Regions from separate parts of the Paenarthrobacter sp. CCNWLY172 genome, predicted to be linked through region 3. Evidence: riboswitches for the same ligand, from Rfam matches in the RefSeq annotation. Region 3 holds a riboswitch; each other region holds the start of a gene.
What was found. Region 3 has a riboswitch for cyclic di-AMP ahead of WBN73_RS16650 (NlpC/P60 family protein). Riboswitches for the same ligand answer to the same signal wherever they lie in the genome.
Positions count from the first base shown of each region.

Region 1: it holds a riboswitch for cyclic di-AMP, as region 3 does, so the genes downstream of both, WBN73_RS12635 (hypothetical protein) here and WBN73_RS16650 (NlpC/P60 family protein) in region 3, are expected to answer to the same signal.
Region 2: it holds a riboswitch for cyclic di-AMP, as region 3 does, so the genes downstream of both, WBN73_RS17210 (C40 family peptidase) here and WBN73_RS16650 (NlpC/P60 family protein) in region 3, are expected to answer to the same signal.
Region 4: it holds a riboswitch for cyclic di-AMP, as region 3 does, so the genes downstream of both, WBN73_RS20125 (hypothetical protein) here and WBN73_RS16650 (NlpC/P60 family protein) in region 3, are expected to answer to the same signal.

Region 1 is NZ_JBBEGB010000007.1:100,922-106,177, reverse strand. Features, by position in the region: gene WBN73_RS12645 (HAD-IA family hydrolase) at 1-583, shown strand, start outside; gene WBN73_RS12640 (pyridoxal phosphate-dependent decarboxylase family protein) at 636-2,030, shown strand; gene WBN73_RS12635 (hypothetical protein) at 2,118-2,960, opposite strand; cyclic di-AMP (ydaO/yuaA leader) riboswitch at 2,966-3,127, opposite strand; gene WBN73_RS12630 (sensor histidine kinase) at 3,227-4,756, opposite strand; gene WBN73_RS12625 (response regulator transcription factor) at 4,760-5,256, opposite strand, start outside.
Region 2 is NZ_JBBEGB010000011.1:119,162-124,417, forward strand. Features, by position in the region: gene WBN73_RS17200 (HNH endonuclease) at 1-44, opposite strand, end outside; gene WBN73_RS17205 (NlpC/P60 family protein) at 298-1,071, opposite strand; gene WBN73_RS17210 (C40 family peptidase) at 1,171-1,917, opposite strand; cyclic di-AMP (ydaO/yuaA leader) riboswitch at 1,922-2,082, opposite strand; gene WBN73_RS17215 (M23 family metallopeptidase) at 2,229-3,059, opposite strand; cyclic di-AMP (ydaO/yuaA leader) riboswitch at 3,064-3,277, opposite strand; gene WBN73_RS17220 (metal-dependent transcriptional regulator) at 3,489-4,184, opposite strand; gene serC (phosphoserine transaminase) at 4,477-5,256, shown strand, end outside.
Region 3 is NZ_JBBEGB010000010.1:159,936-165,191, reverse strand. Features, by position in the region: gene hutG (formimidoylglutamase) at 1-322, opposite strand, end outside; gene WBN73_RS16660 (NCS2 family permease) at 410-1,852, opposite strand; gene WBN73_RS16655 (copper resistance CopC family protein) at 1,967-2,629, shown strand; cyclic di-AMP (ydaO/yuaA leader) riboswitch at 2,804-2,972, shown strand; gene WBN73_RS16650 (NlpC/P60 family protein) at 2,976-3,764, shown strand; gene WBN73_RS16645 (FAD-dependent monooxygenase) at 3,874-4,596, opposite strand; gene WBN73_RS16640 (universal stress protein) at 4,982-5,256, shown strand, end outside.
Region 4 is NZ_JBBEGB010000018.1:28,346-33,601, forward strand. Features, by position in the region: gene WBN73_RS20105 (maleylpyruvate isomerase family mycothiol-dependent enzyme) at 1-251, shown strand, start outside; gene WBN73_RS20110 (alpha/beta fold hydrolase) at 275-1,081, shown strand; gene WBN73_RS20115 (DUF6480 family protein) at 1,152-1,424, shown strand; gene WBN73_RS20120 (ATP-dependent DNA ligase) at 1,443-2,507, opposite strand; cyclic di-AMP (ydaO/yuaA leader) riboswitch at 2,752-2,896, shown strand; gene WBN73_RS20125 (hypothetical protein) at 2,899-4,188, shown strand; gene WBN73_RS20130 (PucR family transcriptional regulator) at 4,376-5,256, opposite strand, start outside.

The DNA.
Region 1 (5,256 bases), on a different contig from region 3:
GGAGCAGGTGTGGTCTGAGTTCGCTGGCCGCTACGGCTTGGACATCGAGGAGATTCTCCGGACCTCCCACGGTGTCCGTTCCGGCGATACGGTGCGCCGTTATGCTCCGGCGGGTGCCGACGTCGTGGCTCTGACTGCTGAGTTGGACGCCATGGAGCGCACGCGGACAGACGGCGTGATTGCACTGCCGGGCGCCGAAGCGCTGTTGAGTGCCTTGCCGGATGAAGCGATCGCCCTGGTCACGTCAGCCGACCATATCCTCGCGGGCATCCGCATGAAGGCTGCCGGGCTTTCCATGCCAACCACCACCGTTACCTCGGAGGCCGTAACCCTCGGCAAGCCGCACCCGGAGGGCTACCTCAAGGCGGCCACCCTGCTGGGAGTCGACCCGGCCGACGTCGTGGTCTTCGAAGATGCGCCAGCCGGTATCGCTGCGGCGCGCGCAGCCGGGATGCGGACCGTGGTAGTAGGCGACGCCGGTCATCTTGAAGATGGCATGTGGCGCATCCCGGACTACTCGGACGTGACGGTCATTTCGGTAAAGGACGACGACGGCGGGCACCTCCTCACGCTGACCCTTTAGTACCGCCGGGTTAGGACTGTTCCAAGCGATAAACCGGGCGTAGGCTGTGGGCATGTCTGCGATGCCGGAGGCGTACGGTGCTGCACTGGAGCGGGCCATGGTCCATGCCGGTGACTGGCTTGCGTCGGTCCCAACACGTCCTGTCCGCCCGTCCTCCGATGCCGATCAGGTAGCCAACAGCATGACGTCGCGGCTGCCGGACGAGGCCACCGATGCTGCGGAGGTAGTTGATGAGCTCGCCGCTCTGGCTGAGCCCGGCTTGATGGCGATCCAGTCCGGACGGTTCTTTGGGTGGGTCATGGGCGGAACCCTTCCCGCTGCCATGGCTGCGGATTGGCTCGTTTCGGCGTGGGACCAGAACACGGGGCTTCGGTTCGCTACGCCGGCGGCTGCTGCCATCGAGGAATCTGCCGCCGCGTGGTTGCTGGACCTTCTCCACCTTCCTTCGAGTGCCGACGTCGGATTCACCACCGGCGCCACCACCGCCAACTTCGTGGGGTTGGCAGCGGGCCGCCAATATCTGATGGACGAGGCGGGTTGGGACCTTGAGGCGCTGGGGCTGACAGGCGCCCCACGCATCACCACCTTTGCGGGCAGGGAGCGGCACGCCGCAGTGGACCTGGCTTTGCGGTATCTCGGATTGGGTGCCTGCGTGCCCGTAGATGCCGACGAGGAAGGACGGATTCTCCCCGACGCACTTGCCGAGGCCATGGACCAGCAACCAGGACTGTCACTGGTCTGTCTGCAAGCGGGCAACCTGCATTCCGGCGCCTTTGATCCCATGGAGGAAGCCATTGCGGTGGCCCACGATCGCGGCGCATGGGTGCACGTGGATGGTGCTTTTGGTTTATGGGCCGCCGTTAGCCCGACGCTGCGGGCCCGGCTGGCGGGAGTAGAGGAAGCAGATTCCTGGGCCACGGATGCCCACAAGACGCTGAATGTTCCTTACGACTGCGGCTTGGCCATCGTTGCGAGGCCGGAAGCCTTGAGGCGTGCTTTCAGTGTTCACACAAGTTACCTCATTGCTACGGATGCCGGCCCGGGAGATCCTTTCGAGAAAGTGCCTGAGATGTCCCGCCGTGCCCGGGGCATCCCTGTGTGGGCGGCGCTGAGGCAACTGGGCCGTAACGGGGTGATCTCCATGGTGGAGCGGCTCGCTGCAAACGCCCGCGCGTTGGCCGAGGGGCTCGCCGCGATCCCGGGCGTCGAGGTGCTCAACGACGTCGTGTTCACGCAGGTATCGGTGAGCTTCGGCAGTGATGACCGCACACACCGTGTCACGCAACGGCTGATGGCCGAGGGCGCGGTGTGGATGTCCGGGTCCTCCTGGCGTGGCCGTGAAATCCTCAGGATTTCGGTGAGTAACTGGACCACGGATGCAGGGGATGTTGCTGCGTCCATCGCGGCGGTGCGCAGCGCGTTGGAAGCCGAACCGGAGTCTGTGTAACGCGAAAACCGCGCCGGTTCCCGCCATCCGCTCCAGTCTGTACTGGTGCGGGCGGCGGCAACCGGCGCGGTAATCAAGCAGTCTGGCTTAGTACCAGTTGTTGGCCAAGTGGAAGCCCAGGGCGGCCGACGGGGATCCGTAGCGTTCCTTGATGTAGTTCAAGCCCCACTTGATTTGGGTCTGGTAGTTGGTCTGCCAATCAGCGCCCGCGGTTGCCATCTTGCTAGCCGGCAGCGACTGGACAATGCCGTAAGCACCGCTGGAAGCGTTGGTGGCGGTCGTCCTCCAGTTGGATTCCTTCTCCCACAGGGTGTTCAGGGCAGTCATTTCGCTGGCGCTCCAGCCGTAGTTGCCAAGGATGCTGGCAGCGTAGGCTTTGGCAGCGGCGGGATCGTCCACGGCCTTGGGGGCGGCAGCAGCAGCTGCAGCTTCGGCAGCGGCGGCGGCAGCAGCGGCGTCGGCGGCCTGCTTGGCTGCAGCATCAGCGGCGGCCTTTTCAGCGGCGGCCTGGTCGGCAGCGGCCTTCTCGGCGGCGGCCTTTTCAGCGGCGGCCTGGTCCGCCGCGGCCTTCTCGGCTGCGGCCTTTTCGGCTGCGGCTTTGTCCACGGCTGCCCTGTCAGCGGCGCCCTTTGCAGCGGCTGCATCCAAGGAAGCGGAGATTTCAGCTGTCTTGTTGTTGCTGACCTGGGCATTCGCCTGGGTCTCTGCAACGCGGCTTACCTCGGGAAGGGTCAGGGCGGCGTTGGCAGCAGTACCGAGCGATGCAACGCCCAGCGCAGCAGCTACAACACCGGCAACAACCGACATGCGGTGGCCGGACTTGCCCTGGCGGGCAGCGTTCTTGAGGACAGCCTGCGACTTGGTCAACGGTGCGTTGTGCTCATCGCGGTGACGCGCGGAAGGGCGCGTCTGATCATTAAATTCAGACATGTGTGATTACCTCTCAGCGCCTGCGGAGTTAGCTGTCGGGTTCGGATGAGGTCATCCGGCCGCGCATCACGCTGCGGCTTCACCCCAAGGGTCCGGCATAAATGCCTGGTCCCGGAGACTCTGGGTCCCCCGTCTCTGCCTCGGAGTAAGTACGGACTCCGGGAAGTGGCAGAGCTCGGCGCATCCCGGATGTGGGCCAGTTGGGGCGACCCACCCTTTCGACGGTACAGGAGGAATTCGTAGAAGTCACATTTAGGTAACAGAGATCACGACGACGGTGAGTCGCCTTGCTGGGTTCGTAACTTCTGTTCGGTGGCGACGGCAGGGAATCGAAGGGTGAATTCCGTGCGCCCTGGACGGGACGCCACGTGCACGCTGCCGCCGTGAGCTTCCACGATGGATTCAACGATCGACAGACCCAGCCCCGACGTGCCCTCGGACCCCGATCTCGCAGCGTCGGCGCGGGCAAAACGGGAGAAGATCCGGCCCTGGAAATCCTCTGGAATGCCGGGCCCGTTGTCCGTTACGGTCACCACTGGGCTGCCGTCGGCGGAGAGCATCACGCTCGTGACCACCGTGGTGCCGGCATCGGTGTGTTTACGGGCGTTGGAGAGAAGATTGGCCAGGACCTGGTGCAGTTGCGTAACGTCGCCGCGGACCGTGACGGGTTCATCCGGGAGTTGGAGTTGCCAAATCTGGTCCGGTGCCATGATTTTCTCGTCGCTGACAGTTTCAATCACCAACTGGGTGAGGTCCACGTCCGTGATCTTAAGCGCCTGGCCTTCGTCCAGCCTGGCAAGCAGCAGCAGATCCTCCACCAGGGTGGTCATCCGTTCGGACTGGCTCCGGACGCGTGCCAGCGACTTTCGGCCGTCATCGGTGAAGTTCTCGGTCATGCTCAACAGTTCGGTGTAACCGCGGATGGCCGTAAGCGGCGTTCGAAGTTCGTGCGACGCGTCCGCGACGAACTGGCGCACCTTGGTTTCGCTTTCCTGGCGGGCTTCCAAAGCACTGGAGACGTTGTTCAGCATCTGGTTGAGGGCATGGCCAACGCTGCCGACTTCGGTTCCGGGATGGGCGGCCGACGGCGGGACCCGCACCGCAAGTGCCACCTCACCGGCGTCGAGAGGGAGGCGGGAAACTTTGGTGGCTACCTCGGAGAGCTGCTCCAATGGACGCATGGTCCGCCGGATGATTACCGTTCCCGCGAGGCCGATCACAGCCAGTCCGCCGAGCGACACCAGAACCATGGTCCACACCAGCGAGGCCTCGGCGCTTTGCTTGTCCGCGAGAGGCAGTCCCGTCACGATCACGTCGCCGGCAGTTTCGACGGCCACGAGCCGGTAATCCCCATAGGAGAGCGATCGGTCCACAGGCCGGTTGTCCCGGGGCAACGACAGCAGAATCTGTTTGTCGTCCGCCGTGAGTTCGGCCCGCTTGCCGGAGGCCTCAATAACGCCTGGATTGATCACGGTTGTTCCATCGATCCGTGCGTTCAGCGTTCCAGCGGCCTGGCCGCGCGCTTCCAGCGGGTCCGGCCTTCCGGAGGGGGAGGACGGAAAGTTCGACGGCGGCCTGCCGAAGCTGGTCGCGCGGCTTGACGCCTGCTCCAACTGCCGGTCGAGCTGCTTGTTGAACACCATGTCCATGGAGGCGTAGCTGACCACTCCCACGGCAGCGCAAATGGCGACCAGCAAGGCCATGGCGACCAGGACCAGTCGGGTACGCAGGTGCCACGCGGAGGGGCTGAGCCAACTGCGGTGTGACTTTTTGGCCACTCCTGAAAGGGTGCTCAACGCCTAGTCCGCAGGCTTGATGACATAGCCGGCGCCGCGGATGGTGTGGATCATCGGAGGGTGGTTTGCTTCGATCTTCTTGCGCAGGTAGGAAATGTAGAGCTCCACGATGTTGGCTTGTCCACCGAAGTCGTAGTCCCACACACGGTCCAGGATCTGTGCTTTGCTGACCACTCGTTTAGGGTTCTCCATGAGGTAGCGCAAAAGCTCAAACTGGGTGGCGGTAAGCGGAATGTCCTCGCCGGCCCGGGTGACTTCACGGGTGTCCACGTTCAGGGTAAGGTCACCCACCACCAGTTCGGCAGTGTCCATGGCGGCCACGCCGGAACGCTGGACCAGGCGGTGCAGTCGCAGGAGGACTTCCTCCATGCTGAAGGGTTTGGTGACATAGTCGTCGCCGCCGGCAGCCAGCCCGACGATGCGGTCCTGCACGGCGTCCTTGGCTGTGAGGAAAAGCGCGGGAACTTCCGGGGCAAACGCACGGATGCGGTTGAGGACTT
Region 2 (5,256 bases), on a different contig from region 3:
ACCGCCAGCGGTTCATATCCAGCATTCAGAACGAGTGTGCGCATGCACGTACCTCTTCACGGCCGCACCCGTCAGGGGCACGAGGGCCGGCTGCCCTCTGCTTGTACGGGCTGTGGATCGACAAGATAAGGGTAAGCACTCATATGCCGTATCAACGAATTTTTCCGTCGTTTCCCGTGCAGTGTCGCCAAGAGTTCATGCGAGGTTAAGAGGCGTGGAGCCGAATCCGTCCCTTAAAAGCAGAACACCCCGCCGGCCTGAGCCTGCGGGGTGTTGCTGTCAAAACCAAAGGCTGGATCAGCCGTTCACGCGGATGAAAACCGGGCCGGAGCCTACGTTGACGCTGAACAGTGCCGTGGTGGATCCGTTCCATCCACCGTGGACTGCCTGGCCGTTGCCGACGTATACAGCGATGTGGGCCTGTCCGGCCAGACCGCCGTTGGCGTAGTAGGCGAGGTCGCCCGGCTTCGCTTCCGCTGCGCTGACCGTGCGGCCGAGGGAGAGGTAGCCGGCCGGCCAGTCGTGGAAGTTGATGCCAACAGCTGCCAGGGAGTTGGTTACCAGCATGGTGCAGTCCTGGGTGACGCCGAGCTGCGCATAGGCGGCAGCGGCAATTGCAGCACCCAGGCCACTTGCAGCGGCCGGAGCCTTTGCCTCAGGAGCCGCGGTGTTGACGGCCAACGTGGCGTTGCCGGCAGTTGCCGTGCTTTCTGCTGCCTTCTTGGTTTCTGCCTTCGCAGGAGCCTTCTTCTCTACGGGGGCCGGAGCCTGCACCGTGGTGACCACGGGGCGCTCGTAGGAGATGGCAACGGTGGAGTCCGCAGCGATGGTGGCCTGGACTACCGACTGGACGTCAAGGGTGGACGTCGCGGTGGACTCACGGTCCACGGTGGTGTCGGCCGCGTTGGCAGCAACACTGCCGGTCAGGACCAGGCCTGAAGCTGCGGCAATAACAGCCGCCTGGCGGCCGACGCCGCCGGCGTTTTCACTGACGGCCTTGGCGATCACGGCAAGCGAGCTGGTCTTGGGGGCCTCAGCGCGATGCCGTGCAACCTTGGATGCACTGGTCATGGTTTTCTCTTTTCGTATCCGCGTGCAGTTGGGGTACACGCGGCTCATTGGCGCGCCAGCACTTGGGGGCATGCTGGCGAACCCCGAACCGGATTGTTTCTAGCGGAGGGTAAAGAAGGAGGACGTGCCCGTGGAGGCAGCCGAGTGCAGGAGCGTGCCCTGTCCCGGGTTCAATGCGCTGATCATCATGCCGTTGCCAACGTAGATGCCTACGTGTGCTCCGCCGTTCTGCATGACCAGGTCACCGGGGACAGGAGTGCTGGTGGGCTTCATGGCCGTCCAGGCGTTGACGCGCGGGATGCTGATGCCGGCCTGCGCGTAGACCCACTGGGTGAAGCCGGAGCAGTCCCATCCGTTGGGCGTGGTGCCGCCCCAAACGTAAGGGTGGCCGATTCCGGTGTAGGCGATCGCGGCGAGGCCGGAAGCGGCGGCGCTGGAAGCAGCATCCTTGGCTTCGGACGACTTCGCAGTCACGGCGCCTGCGGTGGCCTGGTTGCCGTTGGCCGCGGTGCGCTGGGTGGTCTGCGAAGCGCGCTGCACAACCTTGGGAGCTTCCTTGGTGGCCACTACGGGGCTCTCGAAGGAAACGGTGGCGGTGGGCTCTGCGGTGACTACCGCAGTGGTGACCATCTGCTGGGTGCTGGAGGCTTCCGACTTGGAAACGTCGGTGTCCGCTGCCTGGGCCGGCAGACCGACACTGAGGACGAGGCCTGAGGCTGCTGCCAGGACGACGGCCTGGCGGCCAACGGTACCGGCGTTGGATGAAACAGCCTTGGAAAGCGTGTTCAAGGGGTTCGTACGAACCGATTCGGCGCGGTGGCGCGCAGGGGTAGTGCGTGATGACACGAAGGTAGCCTCTCCCAATGCCTGCGAGGTGAGCTGTCGGATTCGGATGGGAGTCATCCGGCCACGCTGCTTCAAGGAAGCTTTGCGACTTAACCCCAAGGCCTTCTTGCGAAGACCAGAAGTGGTTCCCCCGCCCCTGCCAGACGATTTATGCGAACGGACCTCGAGTGGTGGCAGAGCTAGGCAATCCACTCAAGTGCACCGGCCCCCTAAAAAGCCGATGCGCTTTGTACGGTACAACAGTTGAACGCGAATGTCACATTCAGGTCACGGGGTGTGTCACGAATGCGAGAGACAACCATCAACTGGACTTAGAGCCAGCCCATGGGGTCAACAACTTCACCGTTGACCTGTACTTCGAAGTGGAGGTGGCAGCCGGTGGAGGCGCCCGTGGTGCCGCTCAGCGCTACAGTGTCGCCGCGGCTGACCGTCTGGCCTACTTTGACGGTGAAGGACGACAAGTGGTTGTACGTGGTCTCAAGGCCGTTGCCGTGGTCTACCACCACGCGGTTGCCTCCGCCGTACTCGTGCCATCCGGCAAAGGTGACCTTGCCACTGGCCGCAGCATGGACGGCCGTGCCGCACTGGGCCACGAAGTCCTGGCCGCGGTGGAAGTCACCGGCACCACCTGTGAGGGGGCTGATGCGGTAGCCGAACGGGGAAGCCGTGGTCAGGGTGTCCAGGGGGCTGGCCATGGTGCCCGTGGACGAGGCACGCTGGATGCTGTCGGCGGACTGCGCACTGAGCAGCTGCTTCAGCTTGCCGTCGGGGTCGGCGGCGGTAGCTACCGCAGCACGGCTGAAGTCGATCTTGGCTGATGCAGCGGCGGAAACCTCGGGCTGGCTGCCCCCGGTGACGGCCAGGGCCGACTCGGTCTGACCGGATTCCGAGGTTGCCATTACCGGGCTGGTGGCCGGCAGACCGACAGTCAGGGCAAGTCCGGTGGCGGCAAGCGCAACTCCGGCCTTTTGCCCTACACCACTGGCTGCGGCGAAATCGGCAACCTGGCGCAACGGGCTCTTACGGCGACGCACCTGGCGTTCGGTGTCGCGTGGCCGGATCTCCGATACGACGCGGGCTGGCCGCAGCTCAGCAGCGGGGCCGGACGCGCGGCGGCGGCCCCTGACGTTCTGCGTTGTCAAACTCTATTCCTCTCTAAAAAGCCTGCGAAGTTAGCTGTCGGATTCGGGTCAGAGAGTTCAAAGACCCGGTCCGCACGAAGCGCTCACGGCACACAGGTATCCCAAGAGGGACTTGCGTAATGGGCACTTCTGCTGCGGACTTCACCCCAAGGCTGCTTCTTTAGACAGCCGCTTGTGGTTCCCCCGCCTCTGCCAGTGGTGGATGGCACACCTGTTCCGCTGGCAGAGCTCGGCTCCGGAACAGGTAACGCTTTGGTATCAGCGCTAGTAGATAACTATAGGCGATTAAGGCTCGCAGTAATAAATTCGTTATCAACAGGAACAGGCGTGGCGCGGCTGCCCCTTATCACTAATCCTGAAAAACTGCAGGTCACACGCGCGCTTGGAGCTCAAAAGTGAGATATGACACCGGGTGAAGGGAAGGGTGCCTCAGCCGACGGAGACGAAGACGTGCGCCGCCACCTCGGGCGGAAGTTCCAGTGCACCCTCAATGCCGGGGACCCGGACTGAAATGTACTCGCCTACGCGCTCCAGCGAGACGGCCGCGCCGGGGCGGATACCACCCTCATCCAGCTGGGTAAGGAGTTCAGGCTCAACCTGGATGGGCTCCGCAAGGCGGGTAACTGCCACCCGGGAATCCGGTGCATAGCCGTCCATGGCCTGCAGGAGGTTGACGTCGAGGCGGGGGAACGGCTGGCTGGCAAGGCCACCGAGGGCTTCAAGGCCCGGGATGGGGTTGCCATATGGGGATTCGGTGGGGTGCTCCAGGAGTTCGTACAGCCGGCGCTCCACGCGCTCGCTCATCACGTGTTCCCAGCGGCAGGCTTCGTCATGGACATAGGCCCAGTCCAAGCCAATGACATCAGCCAGGAGACGCTCGGCGAGGCGGTGCTTTCGCATCACCTCGGTGGCGCGTTTCCGCCCCGCTTCGGTCAGTTCCAGGTGACGGTCATTGGAAACAATCACCAAGCCATCGCGCTCCATGCGTCCGATGGTCTGGGAAACAGTGGGTCCGGAGTGCCGCAGCCGCTCGGCGATGCGGGCCCTGAGAGCCACAATGTTCTCTTCTTCAAGCTCCAAAATGGTCCGAAGATACATCTCAGTGGTATCGATCAGATCCGTCATCCAGCTCAGCTCTCCTCGAACGCAGTTCCTTGCGTAATCTCCACCGTACCGCGTCCCTTGCCGGGTGGGCGGTGTACACCGCCGCCCCATGAACGCCAACCACCAGCCTAGCTTATTTGGAATTACTCTGGATAATTCCGGTCGCATATGGTGGGCCTGCGTTCCACGTGGCGGACTATGACGGCCACAGGTTCCCGCCTCCGCGCCGGGTCAGGCAGAATTGGGGTGTCGAAGGGGCACCTGATGCCACCTGCCACGACCCATCTCTAGCCGATACCCATTGGAGCCACACGTGAGCGACAACAGCATCACCATTCCCACCGATCTGCTGCCCAAGGACGGTCGCTTCGGCGCAGGACCGTCCAAGGTCCGTCCGGAACAGATCGAGGCCCTGTCTGCCGCGTCGTCCACCATCCTTGGCACGTCCCACCGCCAAGCTCCGGTCAAAAACCTTGTGGGTTCGGTCCGGGAGGGCCTCAGCCAGTTCTTCCGTGCACCCGAAGGATACGAAGTTGTCCTCGGCGTCGGCGGTTCCACCGCATTCTGGGATGTCGCCGCCTTCGGCCTGGTAGAGAAGAAAGCACAGCACCTCTCCTTCGGCGAGTTCGGCTCAAAGTTCGCCGCCGCCACCAACAAGGCACCGTTCCTTGATGCTTCCTCCATCATCAAGTCCGAACCCGGCACCCGCCCGGTGGCACAGGCCGAAGCCGGCGTTGACGTCTACGCCTGGCCCCAGAATGAAACGTCAACCGGCGTGGCCGCCCCCGTCAAGCGCGTCGAGGGGGCTGACGAAGGCGCCCTCGTCCTGGTGGACGCCACGTCTGCTGCCGGCGGGCTGGATGTCGACGTCGCAGAGTCTGACGTCTACTACTTCGCCCCGCAGAAGAACTTCGCCTCCGATGGTGGTCTCTGGCTGGGCCTCTTCTCCCCCGCCGCACTGGAGCGTGCGGCACGGATCAAGGCGAGCGACCGCTGGATCCCGGACTTCCTGGACCTGCAGACGGCTATCGACAACTCCAAGCTGAACCAGACGTACAACACGCCTTCCCTGTCCACGTTGGTCACCCTGGAC
Region 3 (5,256 bases):
GGCCGGCTTCCAGTGAGTCCTCCTCCACCACCACGTCACCGGCGTCGAACACGTCCCGGTCAAGATGGAACGCCAGCGGACCCAGCGCCGTGCGGATGGCAGCGGGAGCCGCAGCAGCACCGACCCGGCCCTGGTTGCGGCGCACTCCGGCATCGCTGCAAAAACCAAGCACGACGGCGGGACGCGAGGCAGTTGCGGGCGCGGGCGACGTCAGGGGTGCTACTGCCTGCCACCAGCGGCGGTGTTCAGTGCCGTCTCCGTCAAAGCGGCCCTTCCACGGCCCAGGGTTGACGTCTACGGCGAGGGTGATGCTGGTTTCCATGCTTCAAGCACACCCGAACGGGCACACGAAAACCAGCTTTCCCAGCAGGCGGGTGTCTGAAACTCCGGACTTAGGTCCGCAGGAGACTTACTTGACGCCCAGCAGCTCCTCCACGGTTCCAATGCCGAAGAACAGCAGGAACGCAGCGGCCACGGCCCACATGAGCGGGTGGACTTCGCGGGCGCGGCCCTGGAAGGTGCGGATCAGGACGTAGGAGATGAAGCCGGCACCGAGGCCGTTGGCGATCGAGTACGTGAACGGCATGAGGGAGATGGTCAGGAACGCAGGGATGCCGACACCCCAGTCCTGCCAATCGATCTTGCCCACCTGGGAGACCATCATGAAGCCCACAACCACCAGTGCCGGAGCCACGGCTTCGAAGGGTACAAGGTTGATGAGGGGCGTGAAGAACATCGCCACCAGGAACAGCACGCCCGTGACGATCGAGGCGAGGCCGGTGCGGGCACCTTCGCCGATGCCGGCGCCGGACTCAACAAAGATCTGGTTGGACGAAACGGACGCGCCACCACCCACGATCGCGCCGAGGGCGTCCACCTGCAGGACACGGTCGACGTTGGGGATGTTGCCGTCTTTGTCCACGGTTCCGGCCTCGTTGGCCAGTCCCACCATGGTGCCCATGGCGTCGAAGAAGATGCTGAGGAGGATCACAAACGCCAACAGTGCTGCAGCGATGAAACCGAGGTGCTGGAACGCGCCGAACGGGTTGGCCTTGCCGATGAGGGACAGGTCCGGGGCGCCCCACTCCGAGAGGGTGGGAGCCACGAGGGACCAGCCGCGCGGGTTGACGTTCTTGCCGTCGAAGCTGGGGCCGATGTGGAGGGTGAACTCGAGGATGGCTGCCAGTGCCGTGGAGACCACGATGCCGATGAGGATGGCGCCGCGGACCTTGCGGACCACCAGGGCGATGGTGAGGATGAGGCCCACTGCGAACACCAAGGTAGGCCAGCCCATGAGCTTGCCATCCACGCCCAGGCCCAAGGGAACCGTGGTGCCGGCGGCGTCGGGAATCCGGCGCACAAAGCCTGCGTTGACCAGGCCGATCAGTGCTATGAAGAGGCCGATGCCCACCACGATCGCCGTTTTCAGCGCTTCCGGCACGGCTTTGAACACGGCAGTACGGAAACCGGTCAGCACCAGGATGAGCATGGTGATGCCGGAGAGGACCACGAGGCCCATCATGTCCGGCCAGGTGAGTTCCGGGTGCGAGGCGACCGTGACGGCAACGAAGGCGTTGACGCCCAGCCCGGTTGCAACGGCGAATGGGTGCTTGGCCCACGCGCCCATGAGGATGGTCAGGATGCCCGCCACGAAGGCCGTCGTGGCTGCGACGGCTGTGAAGCCGAGAGATGCCCCACTGGAATCCGCCCCGGAGAGAATCAGCGGGTTCAACACCACGATGTAGCTCATGGCGAAGAACGTTGCGAAGCCGCCACGAATTTCCCGCGAGTACGTGGATCCACGTTCAGTAATTTTGAAGTAGCGGTCTACTGCAGAACCTTGCTTAAGCATGAAAGACTCCGGGGATCGGGGGGAGTGTGCCATCAAATCCTATGCGGTCCGGTGCGGGCGCTCCGGACGATTCGCCTAGTCTGTAAGGAAGCCAACACTAGGAGAAACCGCCCCATGCGTACCATCCGCCCGCTTCTGGCCGCCGTCGTCGCTGCTCTTGCCTTCGCGTCCGCCCTGCTGTTTACTGCGGCGCCGGCGTCTGCCCACGACGTCGCTGAATCCACGACGCCGGCCAGTGGCACCAGCGTCACGGACGTCCCGGCGTCGGTTTCCATCACGTTCAACAACCGGCCGCTCGCCATCGGTTCGGGCGTCACGGTCACTGCGGGCGGCGAAAACTGGGCCGACGGCCCGGTGGAAATCATCGACAACCAGGCGGTCCAGAAGTTGCGCGAAGGCGCTCCGGCCGGCGAATACACGGTGGTCTGGCGCGTCGTCAGCAGCGATTCGCACCCCATCGAGGGCACCTTTACCTTCACGGCCACCGCAGGAAGCACGACGACGGCCAGCGGCCCGGCGGCAGCCTCTCCGTCCGCATCGGCTCCGTCCGCTTCGACACCTTCAGCGGCGGTGCCGACGGCGGGAACCGCGGCCCCGGGCACTGCGGCGTCGGGAACCGGCAACAGCGAGCCCGCGGCCGACGCCTCCCAGCCCTTCCCGTGGAGCATCGTGGGCCTGGCGGTTGTTGCTGTTGGTCTCGTTATTTTTCTGGCTGTTACTGCCCGCAGGAAACTGGCTGCTTCGAACGACCCTGAGGGCCATTCTCCCGCGGAATAACGGGGTTTTCTACGTAGCTGCGAAGATCTCGAAACGGTTACTGCGACACGCCAGAAGCGTACTTCTCGTTACTTAAATGTGACTTCCGCGTGATCATCGCGTACGGTGGTACCTGTGCCTGTTCCACGTAGCGGGCACTTCCGGTCTGATTGCCTAGCTCTGCCGCAGTCCGGAATCCGTTCGCAGACAAACCTTACGGCAGAGACGGGGAACCCATTTTGGGCCGCTTTCGAGCGTGCCTTGGGGTGAAGTCACGATGCTTCCGCTGAACAGCGGGAGATAGTGGCCGGGTGACTCCCATCCGAATCCGACAGCTAACCTCGCAGGCATCGGGAGAGGCTCTTTCATGTCTTCACGCATTCTTCGCGGCCGTCGTAAGGCGGACAGCGTACGTCCTAATCCGTTCATCTCCATCTCCAAGGCAGTTGCCAGCAACGCTTCCGGCGCTGGCCGCCAGGCAGCTGTTATCGCAGCAGCCTCGGGCCTTGTGTTGACCGGCTCCATTGCAGCTCACGCTGCTGAAGCTCCGGTTCAGCGGGATTCCAGCCCGGCCACGGTCGCTGAGACCGTTTCGGCCGACGCTCCCACCCAGGTTGTTACCGCCCTGGCTACGGCTACCGTCAACTTCGAGCGCCCCGCTGTTGCTTCCGTTGCAGCTCCGGTTATCGAAAAGCCTGCACCGGTTGCTCCGGCTCCTGTCGCCAAGAAGGCAGCAGTCACCACTGCCGCCGCCAAGGCTCCTGTTGCCAAGGCTGCTGCAGCCGCTCCGGCCGCTGCTGCTCCCGCTCCTGCGGCTGCTGCTGCTCCGGCTGTTGGTGGCGTCAATGCCGCCATGGTTGCCTCGGCTTACGCCCAGATCGGCATCATGCAGGACTGCACCGCCATGGTGGAGCGCGCACTCGGCTCCGCAGGCATCCCCGTTGGCGACCTCGGTCCCATGCAGTTCATGAACTACGGCAAGGTTGTCAGCTCACCCCAGCCCGGTGACATGATCGTCCAGTCCGGCCACGTCGCCATCTACATCGGCAACGGCCAGGCCATCAGCGGTGGCATCAACGGCAACCAGACGGGTATCCACCCGATCAGCTGGTTGACCGCAACGGGTCCCCTGACCTACGTACGCGCTGGCGCATAAGCCTCACGCTTCAGTTCAAAGGCCGGTGTCTTCGAAGAGTTCATCTTCGAGGGCACCGGCCTTTGGCGTTAAGTTATGTGCGGAATAGTTCGCAGCCAGGTTTGATCTGCTAAGCGGTGGCGATGCCCGGCCCTGCAGGGAGGGCCACCTTGGACGATATCGCCTGGCCTACAGCCTTTGCCTGCCGAAGTACTTCCTTCGGTGTGGGCGTAATGAGCTCGCCGACTCCTACAAGGTGCATCCCGACGGCCCGCATTGCGGCCACCAGGTTTTGGCCGATCGCTATGCCGAGTTCCGCCAGCATTCGGCGCAATTGGCTCTGTGCGCAGCGCGTGACCACAATGTGGTCGGCCAGAAGAACACCGTTGGCAGTGTGGACGGCCCACTGGCGGCGGGTGGACTCGAGGGGGCCGGAGGCGTGGAGCCCCGTCCTGAGCCCGGCAGTGGTCATGCTGGCGGCCAGTCCATAGCCGATCTGTTGGGAAGGGTCGGAGCCAAGGAAATCGAGGCGGACAGCCCGTGTGGTGCTGCGGACATCCAGGTGATGGCTTGCGGCGTAGTTCCGCAGGTGGCGGAGGATCTCGTTGCGCTCCTGCATGGCTGCGGGATCGGCTGCATCGCAGCGTTGGAGCATTCCGGTGTGGACTGACGGACCCGTTGCGGACAACGTGCCGAACCCGTCCACCACAATGGAGCCCACGCCGTAGCGGCTGAGCTCACTGGCAACTGCCAAGCCGGACAAACCGGCTCCGATGACCACGGTGGTGGTGCGTTCCGTGGCGGAATCAGGCGTGAGTGACACTGCTTGGTTCCTCCTTGACGTGTGTGCCATTAGGCATCGCATGGGGTCGCGTCCGAGTTCCCCAAGCGGCCGCAATAAATGGCCGGAGTGTGCTGTGGAACACGGTTGCCGGCCATTCGGTGACTCGAACACTACCGAACTTTTTCTGCCATGGATAGCCTCCTGGGTCCGCGTGTTCGCGTTGTTCATCCCCAGCGCAAAATGCGCACCCTGGAACCGAGCCCGGACCGTTATACACATAGCCCAAAGTCACCTTGATTCGGCGTTGCCGACCGAGAATAGTTGGCATTGGGAGAAGGAATTTCCAGGTTTCTTCTGCCCGGGCCATTGACATTGACGCCAGGAGGGAATCCGAGCCGGAGAACCTCTGGCAGAATGGCCGGAACATCAAGCAGCAGGTGGAGAGGCGGGCCCCATGGACCAGCACAGCAGGCACAATGAAGAGCCACAGGACGGCCAGGACCACGCAGTGGCGCCGGGAGGCATTGTCGTTGGAGTTGACGGTTCAGAGCACGGGCAGTGTGCATTGGTGTGGGCGGCACGTGAAGCCGAACGCCGTCAGCTGCCCTTGCACATCGTGACGGCCTACTCCGTACCTATCTTTGCCGCATCAGGCCTGGACGGCGGTTATGCAACTGTGGATGATTCGGTGATCCGCGAGGGGGCGGACGCGATCGTGAAACAGGCTAT
Region 4 (5,256 bases), on a different contig from region 3:
ACTACCCCGCCGCGCACGTGGCCACTGCCCTGCACTATCAGGTGCGGACCAGCACCAAGATGGGCGGAGGCAAGGAGGTGGCAGGAGGCTGGCGCCTGGTGGCCACCGATGCATCCTTCGATTACGGGGATGGCCCTGCTGTGGAAGGGCCATCCATTGCCCTGCTGCTGGCGGTGTCCGGCCGACCAATAGCAGAGGACGAGCTGAGTGGCCCCGGGGCTCCGGTGTTCTTGCGGCGGACACCATCATGAGGGCGCGGAGCAGGCCGGCAGCAATGCTGTCTGCAGACGTAGAAGTTCTGGGATTGAAGGGGCGGATCTTGTGGGCTGAGGGCACGCCTGAGCCTGCCGCTGTCCCCGCCGCCGTCCCCGCTGCCGATCCCACCGGGCCCGTCTATGTCCTGGTTCACGGCATCGGAGTCTCACACCGCTATTTGGCCCGGCTGCACACAGTCCTTGCAGCGAGCGCACCCACCTACTCCTTGGACCTCCCGGGGTTTGGAGGGACTCCGAAGCCTGATCGACAGCTCTCGGTGGAGGACTACGGCGCCTTCATTGCGGAGGCCCTCGCTTCCCGCGGCATCGGTTCGTACGTTTTGGTGGGCCATTCGATGGGTGCGCAGTTTGTTATCGAGGCGGCTTTGCATTCACCGGATCGGGTCCGCCAGGTGGTGCTGATGGGGCCAGTGGTTGATTCGCGGCACAAAAACGTGAGGCGCCAGTCCGTGGCTCTTCTCCTTGACGGGATGCTCCGGGAAAGCCCCTCCTCCAATTTGATCGTCACGTCGGACTATCTCCGCTGCGGTCCGCGCTGGTACCTTACTGAACTGCCGGTGATGATGACGTACCCCACCGAGAAACGCTTGGCTGGCATCAAGGTCCCTGTGCTGGTCCTGAGGGGAAGCCGCGACAACGTGGCCGGCCCGGACTGGTCGCTTCGGCTTTCGAGGGCGGTTGACCAGGGGCGCTTGGTGGAGATCCCCGGCGTCGGGCATGTAGCGCAACACATGCGGCCCCAGGCCGTGGCGGACGCCATCCGGAGTTTCGTTGCAGCGACAGCGCTTCACGGCCAGGCGCCTTGATGCGTCCACGCGTCCCGGCTAGGCTGGCGAAGCCACCGCATTAGTAAGTTTGCTTATGAAAGGGCTGATCGTGACCACTGGAGATAACAAGGACGAGCAAGGCTTCGGCGCAACCGGCGCCACTGGCCCCTACGGTGCCGCAACGCCCCCGGCCACCACCAAGGATGACGTCAACGCCGACCCCGAATTGCGCCAGGACGAAGACGAGGACCCCGCCGCATCCTCCAACCCCGATCCCCTCGACGGAAACGTCACGGGCTTGGAACCCGGCGGAGGAGTGCCTCCGGGAGAAACCCCGCCGGCCGAGGGCAGCATGAGCAGCGACCAAGGACACGAGGAGTAAGCAACTGCGGGCGCCAAGCTAGGGCAGCCCCAGGAGCTCCCCAAGATCATAATCCGCCGGCTCTTCCAACTGGGAGTAAGTGCAGCTCTCCGGCGTTCGGTCCGGCCGCCACCGCCTGAACTGCGTGGTGTGCCGGAACCGCTCGCCCTCCATGTAGTCGTAGGCCACCTCGATGACCAGCTCGGGACGCAGGGGTACAAACGAGAAATCCTTGCCCGCGCTCCACCGGCTTTGGGCACCTGGCATCCTGGAACCGCCGGCTCCGTCGCCCTGGCTGGCCCACTCACCCCAGGGATGCTCGCCCAGTTCAACCTGATACGGCTCGAGCTCAGCTACCAGGCTTTCCCTGCGGGCCATGGGGAAGGAGGCCACCACCCCCACATGCTGGAGCCGGCCGGCGTCGTTATAAAGACCCAACAGCATGGACCCCACAACTTTCGCGGTCTTGTGCCAGCGGAAGCCGGCCACCACGCAGTCCGCAGTGCGCTCGTGCTTGGTCTTGAACATCACGCGCTTGTTGGGCAAATACGTCCCATCCAGGGGCTTGGACAGCACACCGTCCAGGCCTGCGCCTTCCAACTGCACGAACCATTCCTTTGCACGCTCAAGGTCCGTGACTGCAGGGGTGACGTAAACGGGCGGCTCCGCCTTGGCGAGCGCACGTTCCAGGATGGCCCGACGCTCCGAAAAGGGAGTGCCCATCAGGTCGTCATCGCCGAGGGCAAGGATATCGAACGCGATCATGGACGCCGGAGTCTTCTCGGCGAGCATCCGGACCCGGCTGTCCGCGGGGTGGATCCGCTGCTGCAGCACCTCGAACTCCAGCCGGTTGCCCTCGATCAGGACAATCTCGCCGTCGATCACGCATTTGTCCGGAAGGTTCTTCCGCAGCGCCTCCACCAGTTCGGGAAAGTAGCGGGTCATGGGTTTCTCGTTGCGACTGCCCAGAATGATCTCATCGCCGTCCTTGAAGACTATGGTCCGGAAGCCGTCCCACTTGGGCTCGTAGTGCCCAACATCGGGGATGGCCGGAACGGATTTGGCGAGCATGGGCGAGACGGGTGGCATCACAGGCAGGTCCATAGACAATGTCTACCTGCCGGTGCACGCGGAAGCTAGTCCCAGGCGATGGATATCTTGGCCGTGGTGGCTGCCGCACCGGGAGCTCCCAGCGCCGGCCCCGAAGCCTAAGCGCCAGGACCCTCTCATCCGGGGAGGCCTACCGTCCGTTATATTAATGTGACTTTACTTTCCGGCTCATGTACCGTCGTAGGGCGACCCGTATCTCCGCTGGGCCGCTTCCGGAATGACGCCGAGCTCTGCCGCATTCCGGAATCCGCCAGACCCGCGGCAGAGGCGGGGGACCCAAAAGTTCCCGGACTTTCCCAAGTCCTTGGGGTGAAGCCGCTACGGCGGCCGGACGGCCTCGTCCGAACCCGACAGCTAACCTCGAAGGCGTTGAGAGGCAACCACCATGTCCCCAACCATGGATCAGCCGCGCCGCGCCGAGACTGAACGCGGGCGCACCAAGCCAACCGGACGCCGTCGGGCCCACCCCAGCGGATCCCCCCTCAGCGCGCAGCCAGACACTGTGGCCGCACCCGGAACGACAAGCACGACGCCGGAGGCCGCCACTGCGGCTATCCCCGCCGTCGCAACACCCACCACGCGTGCAGCCGCGCGCGCGGCCGAGCGGGAGCGTGCGGCACGGGCCGTGATCGCGCCTGAAGCATCGGCCTCGCAGCCGGCACCGGAAACGGCCGCACAGGAGGAACCCGCAACTGCGGCGATTCCCGCCGTGGAGGCAGCACAGGCTGCAGCTCCGGCCTCCACTACGCCAGGTCCTCCTACCGCGGCCATTCCCATCGTGCAGCAGGCCGCCCCGAACCACGGTTCTCAGGAACCCGACACCCCGGAGCCCGTAACTGCCGCCATTCCGGTGGTGGCCGAGTCCGCCCGCACTGAGCCACCGCGGGGCAAGTCCCCTGCCCAGGTCGCGGCGGCCGCAACGGCCTCGGCAGCACTGGCGAGCCGCAAGGACCTACGCAAACCGGCAGCTGCGCCCACGGCCGCCAAGTCGGGTTTTGGCGGCTCTTCGCCAGGCCGGGAACCCCATACGGTCCTGCGGAAAGCTGCATCCGTCAAACACATGAGCCAGCGCATGGCCGTGGTGGCCGGCGCCCTCGGGTTGGTCCTGACAGCCGGTACCCTGGGGCAGGCCCTCGAGCTGCCATTCTTCGGCCAGGAGACCCCCTCCCAGGAAGCCAGCGGCGCCGACCGGAATTCAGGCTCCGCGGCTCCCGCGCCCAGCGCCTCCTACTCAAGGGCATCATCGCCCTCCGCGTCAGCTGCTGCGACGTCGGCAGGCGGCCAGCCGGCCACGGTTCCGGAGGCACCCGCACCAGGGTCGCCGTCGTCGGTTCCCACCCCGAAAGTTTCCTTGGCCGACCCCGTATGGGTCCCGTCCGCAGTGCCGTCAACCATCGCCGCGGACCCGGCCACCGCCAGCCCGATCCCCACCCAGCCGGCGCCGGCACCCAGCGAGGTGCCGTCGGACACGATCACCACGCCACCCACGACGCCGACGCCCACAACCACACCGACGGTCACACCCACGCCGGCTCCTACCCCCACGCCGACGGGGACTCCCACGCAGACCACCAAACCCAAGCCCTCGGGCAAGCCCAGTGCGGCCACCGCGCCGCAGCCCTCCGGGACGGCACTTGAAGAAATCCTTGACGCGGCAAAGGACACCCTCAAATGAGCACCCGCTTGCCACGCACCACCACGCATGTGGGATGGCACAGCCGGTACTGCAGCAGCAGCCGGACGGCCACGTTCCGGCGTCGATTGGGCCGCTGGAGCTGCCAGCGGCTGAGGCGCCCGTAAAGCAAGACCATACCAATGAGCAGGCGCCCGCACCGGGCGCCTGCTCATTGTTCTTGACAACCTCAGATCCGCGGCCGGCCGGCCCAGCGGCGGGCTTTCAAGGCAGCGTGCAATTCGACGCGGATCACTCCGCTCAACGGGTCAGCGCCGATGAGCTGCCGGATCCGGCCGAGCCTGTTGTAGATGCTGCTCCTGTGGAGATGGAGTTTGGCCGCGACGTCCTGCACTGAACCATCATTGTCATAGAGGAGTTCCAGGACGGGCAGGAGTTCGCCGTTCTTGTCCTGGTCCTCCAGCGTTCGGAAGTGCACGGAACCGGTGTCGTCCCAACCTCCGGGTGCCAGCAAGCGGTCGAAGAGCTGATAGACGCCTACGGACCGGCTGTCCACGAGCTCGCCGAGGGGTTGATCGACGGCGGCAGCCTGCGCTGCAACCTTGGACTGCCGGTACGCTCCTGCGAGCTGCCGGATCACCTGGAACGGCTCGCTGATGCCCAGGATCACCCGGTCCACCGCCCTGCCGGAGCGCTTGGCGAGTTCCAGTTGATAGTGGACCAGCACCTGGGCGTGGTCCGCCCGACCACCGGACTCTCGAAACAGGACCACGGAATGCGTCTCCGTTCCGGCGCTGAACAACGCAGCGTTGACGCCGATGGTGGACTGCAGTGCAGCTGTTCGGTGCGTCAGGGTTGCGGCGAGGGGATCGACGTCGGACCTCGCGCCGTCCGCATCCAGGATGGTCACCAGTTGCCATGGACCGCGGCCTTGGATCTCCTTCCACCCGGCCACGGCCGCCACGGCATTCGATTCGCCACTGCAGGCCGAGAGGAACTCCTGCTCACGCCTGCGCCGGAATTCCGACTCTGCAGTGTTGGAATCAAGGAGCAAACCCGCCAACAGGTCCAACTCATCACGCACGCCGGGCAACTCGGCGAGTATCGCCG